Siphonobacter curvatus: one gene and its partner. The protein of the gene in region 2 interacts with the protein of the main gene of each other region in a pairwise test. Links are inferred from orthologs where the notes say so. Each region holds a gene or a part of one and is shown on either strand. Other genes may lie near its edges. The genes, in order: rlmB and C5O19_RS03350.

Evidence for each region.
Region 1: the proteins of C5O19_RS03350 (region 2) and rlmB interact in binary tests that used the Escherichia coli proteins (3 or more experiments, as listed by UniProt). The link is inferred for Siphonobacter curvatus from one-to-one orthologs.

The regions. Positions count from the first base shown.
Region 1 is NZ_PTRA01000001.1:3,533,561-3,536,889, reverse strand. The notes cover bases 281-3,279. They hold rlmB (23S rRNA (guanosine(2251)-2'-O)-methyltransferase RlmB), read left to right. Parts: upstream 281-1,373; coding sequence 1,374-2,186; downstream 2,187-3,279. Other genes in these bases: C5O19_RS14610 (hypothetical protein), read left to right, coding at 2,997-3,279; C5O19_RS14615 (RNA polymerase sigma factor), read left to right, coding at 2,405-3,007; C5O19_RS14625 (GWxTD domain-containing protein), read left to right, coding at 281-1,398. In the rest of the region: more of C5O19_RS14625, read left to right, coding at 124-280; more of C5O19_RS14610, read left to right, coding at 3,280-3,329. UniProt on the Escherichia coli protein: Specifically methylates the ribose of guanosine 2251 in 23S rRNA.
Region 2 is NZ_PTRA01000001.1:828,559-831,752, reverse strand. Bases 217-3,080 are described here. They hold C5O19_RS03350 (NAD(P)H-hydrate dehydratase), read right to left. Parts: upstream 2,461-3,080; coding sequence 973-2,460; downstream 217-972. Other genes in these bases: C5O19_RS03345 (PspC domain-containing protein), read right to left, coding at 2,617-3,080; C5O19_RS03355 (DUF4136 domain-containing protein), read right to left, coding at 304-819. Outside these bases: more of C5O19_RS03345, read right to left, coding at 3,081-3,194. UniProt on the Escherichia coli protein: Bifunctional enzyme that catalyzes the epimerization of the S- and R-forms of NAD(P)HX and the dehydration of the S-form of NAD(P)HX at the expense of ADP, which is converted to AMP.

The DNA of each region.
Region 1 (3,329 bases), 2.7 Mb from region 2 along the record:
AATTTATGGGTGTACACAGGTGAGAATCGCTATCTTTTTCGTTATTCGTGACCGACGCACTTGGCGTTTTGCCGGTTGTTCCGAAGAAAAAAACGCATCTTTGTATCATTCGTCCATGAATCCATGAAATACCTGATTTATTTAGGAGTTTCCCTAGGTCTGTTAGCGGGTTGTACCTCGTCTAAAGTCAATACAGCCAATCGTACGGCAACTCCTGCTACAAGCCCGACTAATCGTTCGACCGATGCATTCTTGTTTTCGGTACGGAGCCGTTTTCTGGATAATGGTTCGCAAATCCGGACCTATGTTCGGCTACAACCCGACCGAAACCTGTCCTCGGCCGATTTTGCTCAGGAGTTTCGCATTCGGTACTGGATGTTGCCGGATTATGGTAGTCGTCAGCAGTTGCTATCTACCCAGCTTTTAAAATTGAGTGAAGGCGAAAACTTCATTCGCAAGGTAACGCCTGGCGGTACGGTCTTTACCGTTTGGTTTGATGTTCCCAAGCCTGATAAGCAAGTCTATACGGGCGTGGTCATGTCAGAAATTACGGACGCTAAAGGCGGGATGACCACCCACGATACCTTCGTTCGTTTTCAGTCCGGAAAGGTTGGCGACTATTATGCCGTTTTTGATGGTACCGGCAAAATTCCGCTGCTCGAAAACTTCGCTCATCAAGGCGATACCGTTCAGTTGATGGCTCTGCAACGGCCCGATACTACGTTCCGCTTTTTTCATTATGGGTTCGAATTTGATGCGGCCTTACCGCCAATGGCTACCCTGCGGCCTCAGCCCAAGCAACTCTACGTGGATTCCACGTCTCAGATAACCACGCACCGTCCTTTTACCATTCACCACGAAGGATTGCATTATTTTGTTCGGGATACGACGGAATCCTTTGGCATTGGCCTCATGGGTGTAGCGGATCGTTTTCCCCGCTATACGTACCCGCAGCAACTGGCCCGTCCACTGGTTTATATGAGTACCAATCAGGAAATTAACGACTTACGAAACGGCGGTGAACCTAAGCGTTCACTCGATCGCTACTGGTTGTCGATGTCTAACGGAAATCAGCAAACGGCCAAACGAACCATTTCCTCGTTCTACCGACGCGTAGAACGGGCGAATGATCTCTTTACCAGTTATAAAGAAGGCTGGAAAACCGACCGGGGTATGGTGTACATCATTATGGGACCGCCCACCCGCGTCAATCGTAGCAAGGACCGCGAAGTATGGGTCTATACCAAACGTAATTCACAATTTTCAGAAATAAATTTTACGTTCAATAAACGGAATAATCAGTTTGTGGATGATCACTACGAGTTATCACGATTCGTAGAGTTTCAACCCATCTGGTATCCCGCTGTCGAAGCATGGAGAAACGGGGAAATCGAGTAGAGGGCAGTGAGCCCGGCGAAAAAAAGCCATTTTATAGCAGACCCAGGCAGCCACGCCCGGAGTCGAAGTCGGAGTTTGTGTTTGGTATACAACCCGTACTGGAAGCCATACGGGCCGGAAAAGAAATTGATAAATTACTCATTCAGCGGGAGCTGGGAAATATTGAGGTGCTCGAGTTTGCCCGGTTGCGTAATATTCCTACGCAGAAAGTCCCCAAACAAAAGCTGGATCAGATTACGCGGAAAAATCACCAAGGGGTCATTGCCTTCGTATCAGCGATTAACTACGCCAAACTAGAGAACGTCGTAGCGAACGTATTCGAGCAAGGCCAGACGCCTTTGATTCTAATTCTGGACCGGGTAACCGACGTTCGTAACTTCGGAGCGATTGCCCGGACGGCTGAATGTGCGGGTGTACAAGCCATTGTCATTCCTGCTAAAGGCGGTGCTCAGATTAATTCAGACGCGATGAAGACGTCGTCGGGAGCCTTGAACTTTTTGCCCGTATGCCGGGAAAATGATCTGGTCGAAACGGTCCGTTTTCTACAGAACTCGGGTATACAGGTAGTAGCGTGTACCGAAAAAGTTTCAAAGACTCTATATGAGGTCGATCTGACGGTTCCTACGGCTGTGATTATGGGCTCGGAAGAAGACGGTATTTCCGAGATTTTGTTACGTATTGCCGACGAACTGGTAAGCATTCCGATGAGTGGTCGGGTTGCTTCACTTAACGTCTCTGTCGCTAACGGGATCCTGCTTTACGAAGCTATTCGGCAGCGTTTGGGATAAGGCAACTAATAATTTTTTCGGAGGCCGTTCCTTGGGGAATGGCCTTTTTTTATGATTACTGTAAAAACAGCAGCCAGGAAACTAATAAAATTTAGGGAAAGCTGATGAAAAATCTCAAAAAAATCATAGTTTATAATAATCTGATAATCAATGTTTTATGGGCTTGACAAATTTTTTTTTTGAAAGCTAAGGTTACATTTCGGCCTCTCGATTGATATATGCAAAATTTCAAGGTATTGATAGGAACTCAGAGCCAGGAAAAGTTGATTGCTCGGCTCCGTTCGAAAGATCGTCGCGAATTGAATGAAGCCATTCGGGACGTATATGATCATCACATTAGTCCGGTTCGCTACTTCGTTTTGCAAAATGGGGGAGACGCCCACGATGCTGACGATTTGGTTCAGACTACCGTTCTCAACTTTGTTCAGGCTGTACGTAATGGCAGCTTTCAGTTGCAGGAGGGAACAACGATCGAGGCGTTTTTATTCGTACTGGCTAAAAACCGGTGGCGGAATACGCTCAAGCAGCGAGGATTCATGCGTGATTACGTCCAAGAGATGGAAGCTACGGGAGGAGGGTACGATTCGTGGGAAGCTTCAGCTCAGCGAATCATGGAAGAACGGGAAGAACAGGAACGCTACATACAGTTATTCAATCTACTGGGTGAAAGGTGTCAGACTATCCTGACGGCCTATCGCCGGGACGGGCTATCTATGAAAGAAATCGCTCAAAAAATGGGATTTGATAACGAGCGAGTCGCTATTAATGAAAAGTACAAGTGTTTACAAAAACTCAAAGCCCTCTTTCGCTATGAGACCTAAATCAGGCCAGGAGCAAATGGAATGGATCGATGCATATCTCCATGATGCTCTATCTTCGACCGAACGAGCAGCGTTCGAAAAGGAGATGATTAGTAATCCTGAATTTGCCCGCGAAGTTGAATTTATGCAACAGGCCGATTCAGTTATCGATGATTTTCTGCTGGCCGAGATGGTCGGAGAAATTCATGCGGAAAAAGTACAAGAGTGGAAGGATGCAGAAGCAGAGCCCGCCAAGGAAACGCCTGTTATTCCCTTACACCGTGAACCTCAGCAGGTTCCCTGGTGGAAGTGGTCGGCAGGAACCGCGGCTGCGGTGACGATT
Region 2 (3,194 bases):
AATTCAACTATTTCTTTAGATGTTTCAATATTATTCGTATCATTGCATAAGAATTGTTACGGACAATGCCGCAGCGGTTCACCAAAATTGATACCAATCGTCAATGAATGACATTCAGCGACGTAAACGATATGGTTTTCAAATGGGAAGAAAGACCAATAACGGATTCGCCGATCTCTCTGAGATCGGCGAATTTTTGTTTTAAGGCTAGGACTGTATTTCGTTTTTTATACGCATAAAAAGAGCCCCGACGTGGACTAATCCTCCATCGGGGCTCTTTCACTTAAAATAGCTAACGATTGCTTACTGCTTCACTATCATTTTCACCGGAGCGTAGCCGTAGGCCAAAGCTGGATACTGATCCATGATACGTCGGGTAGCCGTGCGTAATTCGCGTTCGGATAACGTGCTTTCTTTTTCAAAAAGGCCTGAAGCATATCCCATCCATACGGAGCGGTTGAGCGTTTCATCCACCAGATGAATCAGCAGCGTACCTTTCTTCAGTTTTTGATTCGCGTAAGCAGGATTGCTTTGTTTCAGTTTTAACTGGTCCGTATACACGGAAAACAGTACGGATAAATCCCCTCCTTCTTCCATGGCTTTATAACCACGGGCATTCATCTGCTTTTCAATTTCCTGTAGAATAATTCTCTGTTCATATTCCCCAAGATTCTTTAAATCAGAACTTTTTAGGATAGAATAGGTGCGATTATAGGCTAATGAAACTTGTTCGTCCAAAGTAGTATCGACTCGTACTTTACTAGTAGTACAGGCGGAGATCAGCAGCGTGCAAGCAACCAAATAGATAAATGTTTTCATCGCGAGTCAGCGTTAAATATGACGTAGACCCGAACTTAACCATTAATTCATTAAAATTTAACAATTTGGTAACATTAAAATTTAAGTAGTCTGCAACCGTGTTTCAAAGAAATTATAAATGGCAGCAAACAGCTAATGATCAGACCCTTACACTTACCATCGTAAGCCATCCACTACATCTCCGGCGGTAAGAGCGACCATTCCCCGACGAGCAGCAGCTCGATCACCCGCCTCCCCGTGCCGATAGACCCCCAGAATAGCCGCTTCTTTCGGTTCTAGTTTTTGAGCTAGTAAGGCGGTCAGTACTCCCGTCAGGACATCGCCCGTACCGCCCGTTGCCATTCCGGCATTACCCGTGGAATTAAAATGAAATTCGCCATCGGGCGAGGCTACGACCGTATGCTTTCCTTTCAGTACCACCACTATCCGGTAGCGAGTACTGAATTCCTGGAGCAGTCGCAATTTTTCGTAATCATCTTTCCAGGGTTTGCCTAATAGGCGTTCAAATTCTTTTGGGTGGGGCGTCAGGATTGTCTTCGCTGGTAGCTGTTCTAACAAATCCCGCTCCTGCGATAAAATATTGAGAGCATCCGCGTCGATTACACAGGGAATGTCCTGAGCCTGGGCAATGAATTGGCGAAGTAATTGCTGACTTGCTTTCGCCTGACCCATACCGGGGCCAATGCCCACGGCTGAATACTTGCTTAAATCGTTGGGTTGCGTTAATTCCGTTTCGTGCTCGTCCGTCAGACACATTGCTTCCGGCACGGAAGTCTGGATAATCGTGTAACCACAACGGGGTACTTGCACCGTCAGTAATCCCACGCCACCCCGCAAACAGGACCGTGAAGCCAGTACGGCGGCACCGATTTTGCCGTAGCTACCAGCCATCAACAAAGCGTGTCCGAACGTTCCTTTATTGGAGAATGACTCACGATCCGGTAGTACAGGAATGGCCCGAGTATCGGTATAAAAATACGGACTGGGCGTTAGATCGACGTAGGCCTGACTTAGCCCTATGTCTACTAGATGCCATTTCCCAACGTATGGAGCATTCTTAGGTTGAAGAAAGGCTAATTTGGGTATTTGGAAACTTACCGTATGCGTGGGTTGTACAATGACATCATCCGGGTCATTCGCCTGATCGGCAAAGAGACCCGAAGCAACATCCACGGAAATTACCTCTGCCTTACTTGCATTTATTTGCTTAATCGTCTGAGCCAGCAAACCCGAAGCGGACCGGGTAAGGCCGGAACCTAACAGAGCATCAATAATTACACCCGTCTCATTCAAAGGCAGGGTCTGCGGATCCTCTAACCACTGTACCTTAGCGAGGGTTTCGTAACGTTGCAGGTTGATCACGAAGTCGTCTGAACTGCGTTCGGAATGGCGAATCACGTACACGTGAGGCCGATACCCCGCCTGATACAGGAGCCGGGCAATCGCCAGTCCATCCCCGCCATTATTACCCATACCGCAGAGGATAAAAATTTCACGGTGCGTCTCGGCCAGTCCCGTACGCAGCAGCCACTCGGTAAATGCTCCCGCAGCCCGTTCCATTAAATCTACCGAAGTGATGGGTTCGTTTGTGATCGTATACGCGTCCCATTGGCGTATTTGTTCTACGGTGAAAAGTTTCATGCTTACGTGTTGAGTTAATCGGCCCGCCGTTACGGATCAGAATTTCAAACTCCTCTTCTAGGTCTGCATCGCTGATAATTGAAGCAATTAACGAAAAAACCCTGCCTCGGCCAGCGGACCGAAGCAGGGTAATACGCAGTATACTTATTTGAAATCTTACTCTTCGCGGTCTATTGAACTGCCTCCTGAGTGATTTTCTTCCACTTTCGCGTTGCCTTTGTACTGAATTCGGCTGGCTCCGGAAGCCGTGGCATTTAGTATGGTATTAGCCATCACATGAGCTTTGGAAGCTCCGGAAGCATCTACTTCCACTTCATTGGCTTTGAGTGAGAAAGCTTCCAGTTGTGAGGCTCCGGAAACATCCGCCTTGAGTATCTGAGCTGAACCCAGTAAGGTAAGTCCGGCTGCTCCGTGTACCGTTACTTCCATTTTCTCGGCGTTAAGTCCTGAGAACGTAGCTTTAGAAGCTCCGGTCAGTTCAATAATACCGACGTTATCAAAACCCTTCACGATGGCTGACACGGCTCCGGTGAATTCTACGTTTTCCAGTTCCGGCATTTCAATCCGAATGCTTTGACGTCGATTACGGAAACCGAATCCAAGGCGGTTTTTACGATCAATCACTAGCGTATTTCCCGAAACCCGTACGTTTATGTCATCCAGCTGGCGTTCGTTTTCGGCGTATACCGTCACTTTGTAGCTGCTTCCGCGTTTCACTTCGACGGCGTATCCAC